4 regions of the Erwinia wuhanensis genome follow, and region 1 is predicted to be linked to each of the others. Evidence: predicted binding sites of a transcription regulator. Region 1 holds the regulator's gene; each other region holds the start of a gene.
The links. The regulator PurR, encoded in region 1, represses purine synthesis genes. The targets are predictions, from matches to a motif close to CANGCAAACGTTTGCNTG.

Region 1 (4,350 bases):
TTTCGCCTCTTCCTTATGCTCTTTTGGAGCAGGCGTCGACAGAAAAAGCGTGGCGACCAGCAGGATCAGGGCCAGCAGCAGCAGCGCCAGGAAAATCGACCGCCAGGCAAAGTGGTTCAGCAGCCAGGCACCCAGCAGCGGGGCCAGCGCCGGCGACAGCGCCACCAGCGGCATAATAGTGGCAAACACGCGGTTGGCCTGCGCGCCGGAATAGCGATCGATCACCAGCGCCTGCCAGCTGACGGCGGCGGCGCAAATGCCTACCGCCTGTAAAAAGCGCAGCGTCAGCAGCATGGTGGTGGATTCCGCCCACCACATTGCGCCGCAGCTGACGGCAAACAGCCCCAGCCCCATCAACAGCACCGGCTTGCGGCCAATGCGGTCGGAAAGCGGCCCCCAGAACAGCTGCGCGCTGGCAAACCCGGCCAGGAACAGGCTGAGGCTGGCGCTGATGACGCCCGCTTCGGTTTGCAAATCCTGCTGCATCGCCGTAAAGGCGGGCAGATACATATCGGTGGCAAGAAAACCCGCAACGCTGAGCAGCGCGAGGTAAAGTAAAAATCCTTTCGACGGCATGAGATTTTGCTCTTTTTTATCAGGTGAATAGCGGACGGCAGTGTAAAAGAGTGCGATAGCGGTTGTGAAACGGTAATATTTGCGTCTTGCGTTCAAAAATTTTGCAGGAAGAATATGTGGTCAGAACACTCGCTTGAGGTGATTGATGCGGTCGCCCGAACCGGCAGCTTTACCGCCGCAGCGGCGGAGCTGCATCGCGTTCCGTCCGCCATCAGCTATACCGTGCGCCAGCTGGAAGAGTGGCTGGCGGTGCCGCTGTTCGAGCGGCGTCACCGGGACGTGGTCTTAACGGCGGCGGGCGAGGTCTTTATTCAGGAAGGGCGGAGTGTTATCAAAAAAATGCTTGCCACGCGACGCCAGTGTCAGCAGGTCGCCAACGGCTGGCGCGGCCAGCTGAATATTGCCGTCGATCGCATTGTTAAAACCGCGCGTACGCGCCAGCTGGTGGTGGATTTTTACCGACATTTTCCCGATATGGAACTGCATCTTTCACCGGAGGTATTCAACGGCGTATGGGATGCGCTGGCCGACGGCCGGGTTGACGTGGCGATAGGCGCGACGCAGGCCATTCCGGTCGGCGGACGCTTCGCCTTTCGCAATATGGGAATGCTCAACTGGCGCTGCGTGGTGAAGGCGGATCATCCGCTTGCGCAACACCGGGAGAAGGTTAGCGAGGAGGCGATCCGGGAGTGGCCTTCGCTGGTGCTGGAAGATACCTCGCGCGCGCTGCCGAAAAGAACCACCTGGACGCTGGATAATCAGCGACGGCTGGTCGCGCCGGACTGGGAGAGCGCGTTTGATTGCCTGCTGGCCGGGCTGTGTGTCGGCATGGTGCCGGGGCATCTTGCGCAACCGCTGCTGCAAAACGGCTCGCTGTGCGAACTGAGGCTGGATCCGCCTTTTCCGGATAGCCCCTGCTGCGTCAGCTGGTCGGAACAGCAGGCGTCGCCAGCGCTGCGCTGGCTGCTGGATTATTTAGGCGAAACGGAAACGCTGAACAGCGAATGGCTGCGGGAGGCGTAAAAGACGGGCGGCGGATGGCCGCCCGTGCGCTTAGCGACGGTAGTCGAGGAAAGGGCCGTCCGCTACGGAGCGACGTTCAATCAGCGTCGGATGCACTTCAATCGTCTGCGGCTCTTCGCGTTTGCTGGTAATACGATCGAGCAGCATATTGAAGGCCGTTGCGCCCAGACGCTCTTTCGGCTGGTGGACGGTGGTCAGCGCGGGGGTAAAGTAGCGCGAGTTGCGCACGTTATCATACCCGATCACCGAAATATCCTGCGGTACGCGCAGGCCCATCTCGTCTGCGGCGCAAATCGCGCCCATCGCCATCACGTCGCCGCCGCAGAATACCGCGGTAGGACGCTGTTTTTGCGCCAGCAGCTGCTGCATGGCGCGATAGCCCGATTCCGGCTCAAAATCGCCCTGAACCAGCCACTCTTCGCGCAGCGTAATCCCCGCTTCGTTCAGCGCCTTGAGGAAGCCGGCATGACGACCGCCGCCGGTATTGCGCTCCATATGGCCCGGGATCACGCCGATATCGCGGTGGCCGCGATCGATCAGATAGCGGCCTGCCAGATAACCGCCTTCAAAAGCGTTATCGAGAATAGTGTCGGTAAAATCGCCGCGCGACTCGCCCCAGTCCATGACGACCATCGGGATGTTGCGGTGATCTTCCAGCATCTTAATCAGCTCATCCGGGTACTCGGCGCACATGACCAGCAGGCCATCGACGCGTTTTTGCGCCATCATCGACAGATAGGCCTGCTGCTTTTCCAGTTCGTTATGCGCGTTGCCCAAAATCAGCGTATAGCCTTTGGCAAAACAGCTGTGTTCAACCGCCTCAATAATTTCGGCGAAATAGGGCGCCTCGCTGGAGGTCGCCAGCAGGCCAATGGTTTTGGTGTTATTGACCTTCAGGCTGCGGGCCACGGCGCTGGGCGAATAGTGCAGCGCTTTGATCGCTGCCCAGACGGCTTCCCGCGTGTCTTCAGCGACAAAGCGGGTTTTATTAATGACGTGGGACACCGTGGTGGTTGAGACACCGGCGCGTTTGGCCACATCTTTTATGGTTGCCATGGAAAAAGACTCCTGCGCTGTTCAGTAAGTCACTGAAAAGCGGTTTGTTAAACGATTGCCTGGAATGATGATAATCCTGATATAAGTTGCGCATAATTTGTTGCGGAATGGTTATAACAGGAGGGAGTTCAGGGTGGCGAAACAGACTTGAGCAGAACATCATGTCGGCTAAATGCCTGTTGCGCAACAAACCGTGGATTCTAACAAGAGCAGGCGCAGAACACGAGGGTTTTAGGGCAACAGGCGAAAATTTTGCGCAAATAAGAGTAAACCGGCCCGGATCGTTTGCGCGATCCGGGCCTCCAGCCTACTGAGTGGGCTAGCGGATAGTTTTCGGCGTCATGACGCGGCGAGCGCCGACGTAGTGCTGCTCCCAGTAATCTTCGCTGAGCATACTCACCTGGATATCCTTGCCGGTACGCGGCGACTGGATAAACTTGCCGTTGCCCAGGTAAACGCCAACGTGATCCGCCGAGGCGCGGCCGTTGATGCTGAAAAATACCAGATCGCCTTTTTCCAGCTCGTTGCGCTTGATCGAAGCCGCATCCCGCAGATGGTACATTTCGTTAGCGGTGCGAGGGATCTTAAACTTCACCAGATCTTTATAGGCATACCAGACCAGACCGCTACAGTCGAAACCGGTCTTGGGCGAGGTGCCGCCCCAGAGATAGGGCTTGCCCAGCTGGTTCATCAGCTTGCTCATCGCCGTTTCGCGGGCTTTCTGATAGCGGGCGCGATGCGCTTTGCTGAGCTTAAGCGGGGCCGAGGCCGAGCCGCTGGTTAAGGCTTCCGTCTCTTCGTTGCGCAAGCGATGACGACCATAGCGTTTCTTGGGCGGCAGCGCAGCGGCGACGGTCTGCGTTTTTTTGCGCAGCTTAAACTTTTTAGCAAGGGGCGAACGGCTTTTGGTTGGGCTGGCTTCTTTTACTTTACGTGTAGAGGTTTTCACCGGGCGGCGCTTGCGGCGATCGTCTTCACGAGCAGGCGTGGCGCTGTCTGCTTTGTGGTGGTCCGCTTTAACGGCAGCGTGTGGCGATGCGTGCGCCACAGACATAAACAGCTGGGCAAAGGCCAGCATCAGCAACGTGATGAGTAAACGCATCTTTACCATTAACAGTTTGTGCTCCCGCCAGTGGCAAGAGCATGGCTAAATAAGGAGATCTGCGCCTGGGCAGTCAGTCAGGACGATTCTAATCGAACTCTTTACTAAAAAGTAAGGCCTTTTTTGTTTCAATCGTCGCAAAGCGGTAAAAGCTGTAAAATTTAGCCTGTTCAAACATTTATCTGCGCAAATTTGCCGCTGATATTTACAGTTAACGCAGCGCCGCCGGACCGAAAATGGTATTTTAACATTTTGTTTTCCGACCGTAGCGTCAGTGGGCGACTGAAAATGACATTTTCATCACGCTCGCAGACTCGCTACACTATACAGACACGAAGTAGCCGATTGAGGAAGGCATTTATGAGCACCATTGAGAAGATTGAGCGCCAGATCGCAGAAAACCCGATTCTGCTGTATATGAAAGGTTCCCCAAAACTGCCAAGCTGCGGCTTTTCCGCGCAGGCCGTACAGGCGCTGTCCGCCTGCGGCGAGCGTTTCGCCTATGTCGATATCCTGCAGAATCCGGAAATTCGTGCTGAGCTGCCTAAATACGCCAACTGGCCGACTTTTCCACAGCTGTGGGTAGACGGCGA
Region 2 (4,350 bases), on a different contig from region 1:
GAATAGGCTTAAATTCCTCTTTTTGACGACTCAGGGTGTTGAAAATCTTTAGCATTGAGACATTCCGTTTTTAACGTGTGCGATCGTGATAGTAACAGGCATATTCTGCCGTATTGTTAACGCAAGCGCCACGCAAAGCAAGGTTCGGCACGCTTCCGTTTATGCGGCGGTGCTGACTCGTCATCACATTTTGTGATATAAGAGCCCTCTATTTTATCGCCTGTCAGCCTGATTATTCCGCTGACGGCAGCTAAATCCACCCCTTCAACCTTTACAGGATGAGAATATGGTCACTTTCCAGACTAACCATGGCGATATCGTTATCAAAACCTTTGACGATAAAGCGCCTGAAACTGTTAAAAACTTCCTGGATTACTGCCGTGAAGGTTTTTACGACAACACCATTTTCCACCGTGTTATCAACGGCTTTATGATCCAGGGCGGCGGTTTTGAGCCTGGCATGCAGCAGAAAGCCACCAAAGCGGAAATCCGTAACGAAGCCAACAACGGCCTGAAAAACACCAAAGGCACGCTGGCGATGGCCCGTACCCAGGCGCCACACTCCGCGACCGCGCAGTTCTTCATTAACGTGGCGGACAACGACTTCCTGAACTTCCGTGACGAAAGTCTGCAGGGCTGGGGCTACTGCGTCTTTGCTGAAGTTGTGGAAGGCATGGACGTGGTTGAGAAAATCAAAGCCGTTTCTACTGGCCGCAGCGGAATGCATCAGGACGTGCCAAAAGAAGACGTCGTGATCCAGAAAGTCACCGTTAGCGAATAATGTCGCATACGCTGTTTATCGCAGATTTACATCTGTGTGAAGAAGAACCGGCAATCACTGCCGGTTTTCTTGCTTTTTTGCGGCGTGACGCGCGTCAGGCCGATGCACTGTACATCCTCGGTGACCTGTTTGAGGCCTGGATTGGCGATGACGATCCCAATCCGCTTCACGCCAAAGTCGCCGCCGCGCTTGATGAATTAAGGCTGGCGGGCGTTCCCTGCTACTTTATTCACGGCAACCGCGATTTCCTGCTCGGTCAGCGCTTTGCAAAATCATGCGGTATGCGGCTGCTGCCGGAAGCGCAACGGCTGGAGCTGTATGGTCGGCCGCTGCTGATTATGCATGGCGACACGCTGTGTACTGATGACGAAGGCTATCAGCGCTTTCGCCGCAAGGTCCATCAGCGCTGGCTGCAAAAGCTTTTCCTGTCGCTGCCGCTGTCGCTGCGCCAGCGTATCGCTCAGAAAATGCGTGCTGGCAGCAAGCAGGCCAACAGCAGCAAAACGATGGCGATTATGGACGTTAATAACGAAGCCGTTACCTATACGATGAGCCGCTATCAGGTGCAGTGCCTTATTCATGGCCATACGCACCGCCCCGCCGTTCATACGCTCACCGTTAACGGTCTGCCCGCCGAACGCGTGGTGCTGGGCGCCTGGCACACGGAAGGATCGATGATCCGCGTAACCTCATCCGGAACGGAACTGATCGCTTTTCCCCTGTAAATTCTTCCCATATTGCGTCGACCAAAACGCTTGCTGTCTGAGCTACGCCAAAAGCCTCCCGGCTTAACGTTCCGGCATCTGATGCAGTGGCTTTAAGCCTGCTGCTGGTCAGCTGACAGGCGCGAAGTTCCCCATTCCGTGATGCGATTGAACCGACGCAACCGTTTTCCTGCCCGGTGAGTCATGCTATTCTCTCAGCCCTTCCTGTCTGGCTGACCGACCAGCTTTCAGACACTGTTTGTATAATCACAGGAGTCACACCCGCATGTCTTCTACTGCCGCACCGGCCCGCATCGCCATTGTAATGGGTTCTAAAAGCGACTGGGCAACCATGCAATTCGCCGCGGACATTCTCACCAGCCTGGCCGTTCCTTTTCATTGTGAAGTGGTTTCAGCGCACCGTACGCCGGACAAGCTGTTCAGCTTTGCCGAACAGGCCGCAGAGAACGGTATTCAGGTTATTATCGCCGGCGCTGGCGGCGCGGCGCACCTGCCCGGCATGCTGGCGGCGAAAACGCTGGTGCCCGTGCTGGGCGTACCGGTGCAGAGCGCGGCGCTGAGCGGCGTTGACAGCCTTTACTCCATTGTCCAGATGCCGCGCGGCATCCCGGTCGGCACGCTGGCTATCGGTAAAGCAGGCGCGGCTAATGCGGCGCTGCTGGCCGCACAAATCCTGGCGCTACACGATGCGGAGTTAAACCAGCGTCTGTCCGCCTGGCGTCAAAGCCAGACTGACGAAGTTCTGAATAACCCGGATCCGCGGGAGGAAGCATGAAGCCAGTCTGCGTATTAGGAAATGGTCAGCTGGGGCGGATGCTGCGCCAGGCTGGTGAACCGCTGGGAATAGCCGTTTATCCTGTCGGGCTGGATGCGGAACCGGAAGCGCTGCCTATCCAACAAAGCGTGATCACGGCGGAAATCGAACGCTGGCCGGAAACGGCGCTGACGCGTGAACTCTCGCATCATAATGCCTTTGTAAACCGCGATATTTTCCCGCTGCTGGCCGATCGTCTGACGCAAAAACAGCTGCTGGATCGGCTGAACCTGGCTACCGCGCCCTGGCAGCTGCTGAGCGATGCCGCGCAGTGGCCCGATGTTTTCGCCAGGCTGGGCGAGCTGGCTATCGTTAAGCGCCGTACGGGCGGCTACGATGGTCGCGGCCAGTGGCGTTTACGGCAGAACGATGTCGCTTCCCTGCCTGCGGATTGCTACGGCGAGTGCATTGTGGAACAGGGCATTAATTTTTCCGGCGAGGTGTCTCTGGTTGGCGCTCGCGCTCATGACGGCCGCACGGTTTTCTATCCCCTCACCCACAATCTGCATCAGGACGGTATTCTGCGCGCCAGCGTCGCGTTACCGACGCCGGATGCGGAACGTCAACAGCAGGCTGAAAGTATGCTGGCCGCTATTATGAACGAGCTGGACTATGTAGGCGTTATGGCCATGGAATGCTTTGTGGTGCCGGAAGGACTGCTGATTAACGAGCTGGCGCCCCGCGTGCACAACAGCGGCCACTGGACGCAGAACGGCGCTTCCATCAGCCAGTTCGAGCTGCATCTGCGCGCCATTCTGGATCTGCCTTTGCCTGCGCCCGTCGTCAGCACGCCGTCGGTTATGATTAACCTGATCGGCACGGCAGTTAACCTTGCGTGGCTGGAGCAACCGCTGGTTCGCCTGCACTGGTATGAAAAAGAAGTGCGTCCGGGACGCAAGGTAGGGCACCTGAACCTTTGCGATACCAGCCGTGAATCGCTTCAGCAGGCACTGAGCGCGCTGGCGCAGGATTTACCTGCCGATTATGCTGAAGGCATTGCCTGGGCAAACACCCATCTGAAAAAAGACAGTGCTTAACTGTACTTAAGTATGGCTATTAATTTGTTGGTGAAAGTCGTATTGTATTGGCGAACAAAACAATAAATACATAATACTATTAAGTAATTAGAAGTTTTTTTTGCCAACACCAAGGGAACCACTCTCAGATTTTCTGGATAAACACGTAAATTTTGCTTCATGATTGACGTGTCAGGGTCTGGTTTGGTTCTCCTCCCTCGCTTCTCTCATCAAATTGTGCCCTTACGTCAACACCCTGTTTCTTCAGCTTCCATAAAAAGTTACTATGATTTTTCGGCTGCGCCGGACGTGCTGAACATTATTCCGCCATTTACTTTAACGCCGCTCATCTACGGCAGCCTGTCTGAGCAGGGTGCATCGTTAGGTCTGGCTTTAAAAACATGGTAAAGTCGGCTATTGACGATGGAAGCCCCACTTTCTCAGGGAGATAATTACATGTCTAAATCATATTTTAGTAATCAGGTTATCAATTCCTCCATAAAAGATTACCTTGAGAGGAAACTGACTCAGTTCAGTAACGTTAAGTATGCCTATGCGATTATGAGTAAACGCAACCCTGCGGATTTCTCTATAATTTCTAACAGGCCGGAATGGTTTCAGGTTTATGTCGAAAACAACTTTCAGTTTATCGATCCCGTTCTGATCACGGCGCTTTACCGTGTTTCGCCCTTCTCATGGGACGAAAACATTATGCTGAACAAGGGCGTCAAGGTTCCTAAGCTTTTTGATATGGCGCGTAACCACAATATCATCAACGGCTATACGTTTGTTCTTCACGACCACAATAACAATCTTGTCGTGCTCTCAATCATGCTGGACGAGCACTGTGACGATAATATTGAAGAAGTGATCCAGACGAATAAAAGCAAATTGCAAATGCTGCTGATTAACGCCCATGAAAAGCTGACGGAGCTGTATCAGGAGCAGGCAAGAAAAACTGATTTTGATGAAATGAACACGCGGGAAATATTCTCTAAAAGAGAGAATGAGATT
Region 3 (4,350 bases), on a different contig from region 1:
GATGACCCGGCGCGTGCAGCGATTTAGCGAGGTGCCGCTGGGCTTTGCCGACGGCTATCCTTATTTGCTGATTAATGAGGCCTCGCTGCACGATTTACGTAAGCGTTGCCCGGCCGGCGTAAAGCTGGAGCAGTTCCGTCCAAACCTGGTGGTAACGGGCACGACGGCATGGGCGGAAGATCGCTGGGCAACGGTGCGCATCGGCGGCATCCTTTTTGACGCACCGAAACCTTGCGGCCGCTGCATTTTTACCACTGTCAGCACGGAGCGCGGCCGCAGGCATCCCACCGGCGAGCCGCTGACTACCCTGCAAAAATTCCGTACCGCGATGGATGGCAGCGGCGATGTCGATTTTGGTATCAACCTGGTGGCACGCAACAGCGGCATCGTGCGGGTGGGTGACGAGCTGGAGGTGGTTGCCGATAAACCGGCACGCCTGTATGGCGCGGGTGAAGTGGCGGAATCGCTGGAAGCGGTTGCCGCAGCGCAGGAAAGCGTCACCCTCAGCTGGGAAGGCGAGCGCTTCAGCGGCAACAATCAGCAGGTTTTACTGGAGCAGCTGGAGATGCAGGGTTATCGCATCCCCTACTCCTGCCGTGCGGGCGTTTGCGGCAGCTGCCGCGTCCGGCTGGCGTCCGGCCAGGTTCGGGCGCTGAAGAAAGGCGCGCTGCGCGAGGACGGCACGCTGTTAAGCTGTAGCTGCGTCCCGGACGGCGACCTGGTGCTGTTGGCGCGTTAAACGGCGCGGGCGAAGGTGAAAATATGCTGGCTGATGGCGGGCAGCAGGCGATCGTGCATCACCTTGATAGCATCGCCCAGCACCATCGTTTTGCCGCCCAGCTGCAGCTCCGGCTGCGCCAGCAGGCACAGCGCGGCGTTTTCGCCCGCTTCCACCACCAGCAGCGTGGCTTCTTCGCCCGTTTCGCACAGGCGCACCGCTACCAGCTCGCCATCCTGCGGCGTACAGTGACGCGGATGCGCGGAAAAGTGCCAGCTTTTTGGCATCTGCGGCTTCAGAAAACGCAGGGCAACCAGCGCGTTCAGCACCAGCTCGGTACGCTGCCATTCGGTCAGGTCGCACGTCAGGCATTTTTCTGCGAAGGTGGAAAACAGGGCGGCGTCGTCGACGGAGAATTGCGCGGCGTTAAAGGCATCGGGCGTCAGCATTTTACGAGGGAAGCGTGAGCGGAACAGCGCGCCTTCCGCCATAGCCAACATCATGCGTTCCTGTTCGTCATCGAAGAACCAGCGCCAGCTGTCGTCAGGTTTAATCCTCATGAAGTATCCCGTAATGATCGTCAGGTCGGCTATTTATCGCGAGGTCAGCGAACACGCGATCCGCCCCGTGCCAAAATAGTCTGAATAATGCATAAACAGGAGAAAATATAAACGAGCCAGAGGGGAAAATAAACCCCCTGGCCCCGTTAAGCCTGCATTTAATCAAATATGACTGACAATTTCTTTAATCAGCGGCGGCCCTTTGTAAATAAAACCGGAATATATCTGCACCAGCGAGGCGCCCGCCGCCATTTTTTCTTTGGCTGCCACCAGCGAATCTATGCCGCCTACGCCGATAATCGGCAGCCGGCCCTGCAGTTCCTGCGAGAGACGGCGAATGATTTCCGTACTTTTCAGCTGTACCGGACGCCCGCTCAGGCCGCCCGTTTCTTCGCTGTATTTCAGGCCGCTAACCAGCGAACGATCCAGCGTGGTATTGGTAGCGATCACGCCATCAATATTATGCCGCACCAGGCTGTCGGCAATTTGGATAAGTTCTTCTTCAGCTAAATCCGGCGCAATTTTGACCGCTACCGGCACATATTTTTGATGCTGATTTTCCAGCGCCTGCTGTTTGTGCTTAATCGCCTGCAAAAGATCGTCCAGCGCTTCACCATATTGCAGCGTGCGTAACCCTGGCGTATTCGGCGATGAGATGTTGATCGCAATATAACCTGCATAAGGATAAACTTTCTCCATACAGATTAAATAATCTTCTTTACCCATTTCGACCGGCGTATCTTTATTTTTGCCGATATTGATGCCCAGAATGCCGTCGAAGCGAGCCTGCCTGACATTATTGACCAGCTGGTCCACGCCCAGATTATTGAATCCCATACGATTAATAATGCCTTCCGCCTCTCTGATGCGGAACATACGCGGCTTATCGTTCCCCGCCTGTGGTCGTGGCGTCACGGTGCCGACTTCAATAAAGCCAAAGCCCATTGCGCCGAAGGCGTCAATACATTCACCGTTCTTATCCAGCCCCGCCGCCAGGCCCAGCGGGTTTTTGAACGTCAGGCCCATGCAGTTGACGGGCTTAAAAGGAAGAGTTTGTCGAACCAGATGAATAAGCGGCGTTCCGGTTATCCGGTGCAGCTGCTGAAGGGTCAATTCGTGCGCACGCTCGGCGTCGAGCTGAAAAAGCGCGTTACGAACCAGGTTATACATGATCGCTCCTGAGTAGCCCATAATGCCGGGCCGGAAAAGGACTAACGGTTGCCTCAGCAACCCTGAAAACTGTGCGGTCGACACGCCTTCTTCGCTTTTATACGTTATCAGATACAAAGAACAGCGGCCTTCGACATGCGCAGCAACGCTGCAGGCGCGGGGGAAAATGGTAAAGTCCTTTGCCGGGAAAGTAAAACGTTTGCGTGCCCCCATCCCTCTCTTTTTCCGCGCTTTCCTGTTATCTGTTTTTCGCTTAGTCAAAAAGTAACTTAAATATGCCGGATAAATCATTTAAGGCGTCCGTCACACTCTGCCAGGATAGTTCCATAAGTTCAGGAATTATTTTAATCAATAACTTTTGGTTATAAGGAGAGATGATGCGCGTTATTACTCTGGCAGGCAGTCCTCGCTATCCTTCGCGGTCAACCGCGCTGCTGACCCTGTGCCAGCACGCGCTGGAGCAACGAGGCGCCGAGGTGATCCCCTGGAACCTGCATAACTTTCCTCCAGAGGATTTGCTTTACGCCCGCTTCGACTCGCCTGCGCTGCTGGCTTTAAAAGAGGATCTGGCTAACGCCGATGGGCTGATCGTCGCCACGCCGGTTTATAAAGCCTCTTTTTCCGGCGCGTTAAAAACCCTGCTCGACTTACTGCCGGAACGCGCGCTGGAGCATAAAGTGGTGCTGCCGCTGGCGACCGGCGGCACCATCGCGCATATGCTGGCCGTGGACTATGCGCTAAAACCGGTGCTTAACGCGCTGAAGGCGCAGGAGGTGCTGCACGGCGTGTTTGCCGACGACAGCCAGATTAGCCATTACGATCGCCAGCCCGAACTTTCTCCCCTGCTTGCCGAACGCATTGCGGAATCACTCGACACCTTCTGGTATGCGCTGTCGCGTCGTCATCAGCGGCTGGCCGCAGCGGTATAAGGAAGCGCCCATGAGCCTGTTTACACGTTTTGTCTCGGCGCTGGCCTTCAGCGCGCTGTTCACTGGCGGCGCGCTGGCGGACGAGGCCGCGCCTGCCGCTTTCCGTATTGGCTATCAAAAAGGGTCGGTGAGCATGGCGCTGGCCCGCTCGCATCAGCTGCTGGAAAAGCGTTTCCCTCATACGCAGATTAAATGGATTGAGTTTCCGGCCGGCCCGCAAATGCTGGAAGCGCTGAATGTTAACAGCATCGATTTGGGCAGCACGGGCGACATTCCGCCAATCTTCGCCCAGGCGGCCGGTGCCGATCTGCTTTATGTCGGCTCAGAGCCGCCCAAGCCGCAATCTGAAGTAATCCTGGTAGCCAAAGACAGCCCGATTAGAAGCGTCGCCGAACTGAAAGGCCATAAGGTGGCTTTCCAGAAGGGCTCCAGCTCGCATAATTTACTGCTGCGCGCGCTGACCAAAGCCGGGCTGAAATTCAGTGATATTCAGCCTGCCTATCTGACGCCTGCCGATGCCCGCGCGGCTTTCCAGCAGGGCGATGTCGATGCCTGGGCTATCTGGGATCCCTACTATTCCGCCGCGCTGTTGCAGGGCGGCGTGCGGGTGCTGGCCGATGGCGACGGGCTGAACCTGACCGGTTCGTTTTATCTGGCGACCCGCCCTTTTGCTGAAGCCAACGGCGCTTTCGTGCAGCAGGTGCTGGAGACGTTCAGCAAGGCCGACGAGCTGACCCGCAGCGATCGCGAGCAGAGCATTGCCCTGCTTTCGCAAACTATCGGCCTGCCGAAACCGGTTATCGCCAGCTATCTCGATCACCGTCCGCCGACCGTTATCGGCCCGGTCAGCGACAAAACCGTGCAGGCCCAGCAGCATACCGCCGATCTCTTTTACGCTAACCATTTAATGCCGGTGAAAGTCGATATCGCCAGCCGTGTCTGGCATGTCGCCGCCGCTACGCAAGGAGTCCCA
Region 4 (4,350 bases), on a different contig from region 1:
AAAGCCAAAGGTTTCCGCCCGCGTCCGCACCACGTCCAGCGTCTGCGGATGAATATCCTCGGCCACAAAGAAGCGGTTGGCGTTTTTTAGCTTGCTGACGCGCTTCGCCATCGCCATCGCCTCGGCGGCGGCGGTTGCTTCATCCAACAGCGAAGCAGAGGCGATATCCAGGCCGGTCAAATCCAGCGTGACCTGCTGGAAGTTCAACAGCGCTTCCAGTCGGCCCTGAGAAACCTCGGGCTGATAAGGCGTATAGGCAGTGTACCAGCCGGGATTTTCCAGCATGTTGCGCAGAATAACCGGCGGCGTCAGCACCGGCGTGTAGCCCATCCCGATACAGGATTTATAACGCAGGTTGCGGCTGGCGATCGCTTTTAGCTCGGCCAGCGCCTGATGTTCGGTCAGGGGATCGCCGACGGCAGGCGCGCCGGGCAGCTGAATATCAGCCGGGACGATAGCGGTAATCAACTCGCTGAGAGAGGCGGCGCCTACCGCGTTCAGCATCGCTTCCTGCTGGGCTGGCGAAGGGCCGATATGGCGTTCGATAAAAGCGCCGGTATGTTCAAGCTGGCTGAGAGTAGTCATTAGCGGTAAATCCTGCATCGGGCAAAGGCATTAAGGAGAGATCTCTCCGGAGAGGGCTAATAAATCGCTGACGAAACGAAGCCGGGCCGTAAAATACGGCCCGCGCTGCCGCCGTCTATTCGTCAATGCTGGTTTTGTAGGCGTCCGCGTCCATCAGCGATTCCAGTTCGGACTCGTCGCTGGCCTTAATGCGGAACAGCCAGCCATCGCTGTAGGGATCGCTGTTGACCAGCTCCGGTTCGCTTTCCAGCGCGCCGTTGACTTCGACAATTTCGCCGCTGACCGGCGCATAAATATCGGATGCGGCCTTTACCGACTCGGCTACGGCGCAGTCTTCGCCCTGGCTGTAGGTGTTGCCCACTTCGGGCAGATCGACAAACACCATATCGCCCAGCAGCTCCTGCGCGTGGGCGGTGATGCCTACGGTATAGGTACCATCTTCTTCTTTACGCACCCACTCATGGCTTTCACGGTATTTTAGTTCGTTTGGAACATTGCTCATCGCCTGATCTCCTTAAAATAATTCCGGGTCGTTTTCCGCAGCTGAAGCGCGGAAAGCGCCTTTTACGCCACCGCTTTACCGGCGCGTACAAAAACGGGTTTGGTCACGCGAACCGGCATTTCACGGTTGCGGATTTGCACAATCGCCTGCTCGCCAATGCCTGCGGGAACGCGAGCCAGCGCAATGCTGTAGCCTAAAGTTGGCGAGAAAGAGCCGCTGGTGATAATGCCTTCCTGCAGGTTGCCGGTCGCGTCGGTAAAGCGCACCGGTAAGCCGTTGCGCAGTACGCCTTTCTCGGTCATCACCAGACCGACCAGCTGCTCGGTGCCTTTTTCACGCTGCGACGCCAGCGCCTCGCGGCCGATAAAATCGCGCTCTTGAGGCTGCCAGCCGATTGTCCAGCCCATATTGGCCGCCAGCGGCGAAACGCCCTCGTCCATTTCCTGCCCGTATAAATTCATGCCGGCTTCCAGGCGCAGGGTATCGCGCGCGCCCAGACCGGCAGGCTTCACGCCCGCCGCCAGCAGCTTTTGCCAGAAATCCGCCGCCTGCTCGTTGGGCAGGGCGATTTCATACCCGGCTTCGCCGGTGTAGCCTGTGGTAGCAATAAACAACTCGCCAGCCTGCACGCCAAAGAAGGGCTTCATGTCCGCTACGGCCTCTCGCTGCGCCTCATCGAACAGCGAACGGGCTTTTGCCTGCGCCTGCGGCCCCTGCACCGCGATCAGCGCCAGGTCGTCGCGCTCGGTCAGCGTCACGCCATAGCCTTCCGCATGTTGGGTAATCCAGGCGAGATCTTTTTCCCGCGTGGCGGAGTTCACCACCAGCCGGAAAAACTCTTCGGTCATAAAGTAAACAATCAGATCGTCGATTACGCCAGCGGAGGCGTTGAGCATAGCGGTATAAAGCGCTTTGCCGGGCTGGGTCAGTTTGGCGACGTCGTTGGCCAGCAGGTAGCGTAAAAATTCCCGGGTGCGGACGCCGTGCAGATCGACAATAGTCATATGCGACACGTCGAACATGCCGGCATCGCTACGAACCGTATGATGCTCATCCAGCTGCGAACCGTAGTGCAGCGGCATCATCCAGCCATGAAAATCCACCATGCGCGCGCCGCAGGCCTGATGCTGTTCGAACAAAGGGGTCTGTTTCATCTTCTTCCTCAGGCAAAGTGTTCGGCGTCGGCAGGCAGCCCGGCGCAAACGATATCCTTGCTCCGAACTTACCACCGAAATCCAGCGTTAACCATAAGTTAAAACGGGTATGATTTTTTTGACGGTGTTCTCAGGCAGCAAAATCAGACAGATAAAATCACCACTTTTTGCGCAGTTAATACGCAAATATGTTATTAAGCAGCCAAAATCTCAGGATAAAAGTAAGGTATCAGCCCGTTGAAGATAAAAACCTGCTTTATGGCTCAAACCTGATGATTAGTAAAAGTAATGCGAAGAAGCACGCTAAATTAGAATTTCTCAAACGACGCGCCCGTTTGGGGCAGGCTGCACAATCAAGATGCACCGGATGAAATTTCCTTGTTTACATCTTAAGAATGGCGCGCTCAGGATGTACTTCACCTGTGATTTAAAAACATAAAGACTCAGTATTAGGCATGAAAGGTGTGCTAGTGCATAAAGTTACTGTATTACTTACAACCTGGCGTTTTTTGCATGTGCTATCTACAAAGAATGAATGTCGCTCTGGCCTTTTTGCTTCCAACTCTACGTTAGACAGGGAAGCGTTAATGGCGGAGACGCGCTGCGCTGGCCTCGGATTTAAACCTATGCCCGCCAGGCTTACCGTGCCTTTTTTGATACTGGTGACGAATGCGAGGGTCGAAAAAAATCATGCTGGTGCGCAGTCCGGAAAGTAACGCGCGGAAATTAAGAAGCCCCTACACCGGGGCAAAGGGGCAAAGGGGCAAAGGAGCAAAGGAGCAAAAATCAAAATTCACGCTTAACAGTAATAAAACCATTAAACTTCACGTCGCATTCGTAATCATTAGCAATAGCCGAAACCAGAAAGATATCTTCTTTATTGTTGATATCTTTGAATGTGAACTTAATTATCAGGTTCCTGGCATTGTATTGGGAAAAGATCTCCTTTACTTTGGGTATTTTTTCACTCTGGGCGTTCTTTAAAACTTCAAGAGCATATTGTTCTGAAAGAATGTCACTTACAGGCTCGTTAAAAATAAGCTCTGTTTTAGTTTCCTCCTTTGCTATCGTATTTTTATCTATATTCAAAGTAGCAGACATTGTATCCGTCATGGCTATTGCAGTTCCGGAGTGCAGGTCTTTGCAATTATTATCAATAACAGCTACAGAGCTGAATGCGGTCAGGCACAGAAATAACAGTAGATACTTCATTCAACAATCAGCTCCTTGTCCATGCTGTCCCATATTTGTTGACGATACCAGGGAGCCAGTATAATGCAGCCATTTGATGCCGTACCGGGCGCCTTTTTGCTGTCACCATGAATTAAAAAACCCTCGCGATTGCACATGCTGTTGCCCCTGTCTGGTTCCAGCCTTAGCGTAAACACACCTGCTTTTTTATGCGTGAACGGTATGCCCACAATCCTGTACTTCCCTCTCGGTAATGGACCTTTATCACGCAGACATTCATACTCAGGATTATCCTTATAGCCCGGCGCGCCAGCGTAACGCGCACTGAACTTATATATACCGTTATGTTTGAAGGTCCTGAGCATTACATTGTAATTCCATGCCATGAGTTACTCTCCTTGTTTACATCGACTATCGTTTTACTCCTGTTGCGTAGTGACTTAACACAATTCCTTTAAACACTTCCAGAGCGGCAAAGCAAAATCAGGCAGTCTTATGACCATCATCAAAAAAGGGATTGATTTTGTCCGGGCCGGTCGTATTATCTGCGCAAACCAGGAATTCTCTGCGTATGACACTTACGGGTCATGCACCGCTCCCCGATGTGTTTTCTTTTCGTATTGTGGCAGAAGCACCAGGTTGCAGACGGGTAAGTGCCTGCCGCATTATTTCTCAGACTGAAGCAAGGATGATAAGGAAATATGAGGTAAACAATGACAGATGTGGGATAAAATAACCAGCGTTCAGGTCGGGCCTGAACGCTGCAATTTATTACCGCAGCCACTCCGGCAGATCGTGCAGGCCCATCGCCTGCTTTAACAGACGCGGCTTCACGCCAGGCAAATTATCCGCCAGGCTCAGGCCGATATCACGCAGCAGCTTCTTCGCGGGATTATTGCCTTTAAACAGCTCGCGAAA

Region 2: a site for PurR is predicted at 1,661-1,678, ahead of purE (5-(carboxyamino)imidazole ribonucleotide mutase). Genes of this name have one in related genera too.
Region 3: a site for PurR is predicted at 2,637-2,654, ahead of pyrD (quinone-dependent dihydroorotate dehydrogenase). Genes of this name have one in related genera too.
Region 4: a site for PurR is predicted at 2,283-2,300, ahead of gcvT (glycine cleavage system aminomethyltransferase GcvT). Genes of this name have one in related genera too.

The regions. Positions count from the first base shown of each region.
Region 1 covers NZ_JAUJUH010000001.1:771,771-776,120, reverse strand. Annotated here, with positions in the region: gene punC (purine nucleoside transporter PunC) at 1-576, opposite strand, end outside; gene punR (DNA-binding transcriptional activator PunR) at 691-1,599, shown strand; gene purR (HTH-type transcriptional repressor PurR) at 1,630-2,655, opposite strand; gene QZH36_RS03500 (C40 family peptidase) at 2,975-3,757, opposite strand; gene QZH36_RS03495 (Grx4 family monothiol glutaredoxin) at 4,118-4,350, shown strand, end outside.
Region 2 covers NZ_JAUJUH010000002.1:515,995-520,344, forward strand. Annotated here, with positions in the region: gene cysS (cysteine--tRNA ligase) at 1-55, opposite strand, end outside; gene ppiB (peptidylprolyl isomerase B) at 287-781, shown strand; gene lpxH (UDP-2,3-diacylglucosamine diphosphatase) at 781-1,506, shown strand; gene purE (5-(carboxyamino)imidazole ribonucleotide mutase) at 1,772-2,281, shown strand; gene purK (5-(carboxyamino)imidazole ribonucleotide synthase) at 2,278-3,357, shown strand; gene QZH36_RS06945 (helix-turn-helix transcriptional regulator) at 3,793-4,350, shown strand, end outside.
Region 3 covers NZ_JAUJUH010000002.1:145,962-150,311, forward strand. Annotated here, with positions in the region: gene QZH36_RS05140 (YcbX family protein) at 1-739, shown strand, start outside; gene QZH36_RS05145 (cell division protein ZapC) at 736-1,278, opposite strand; gene pyrD (quinone-dependent dihydroorotate dehydrogenase) at 1,441-2,451, opposite strand; gene ssuE (NADPH-dependent FMN reductase) at 2,826-3,377, shown strand; gene QZH36_RS05160 (sulfonate ABC transporter substrate-binding protein) at 3,388-4,350, shown strand, end outside.
Region 4 covers NZ_JAUJUH010000003.1:411,782-416,131, reverse strand. Annotated here, with positions in the region: gene gcvP (aminomethyl-transferring glycine dehydrogenase) at 1-585, opposite strand, end outside; gene gcvH (glycine cleavage system protein GcvH) at 701-1,087, opposite strand; gene gcvT (glycine cleavage system aminomethyltransferase GcvT) at 1,150-2,241, opposite strand; gene QZH36_RS09655 (hypothetical protein) at 3,028-3,453, opposite strand; gene QZH36_RS09650 (tlde1 domain-containing protein) at 3,450-3,818, opposite strand; gene ubiI (FAD-dependent 2-octaprenylphenol hydroxylase) at 4,204-4,350, opposite strand, start outside.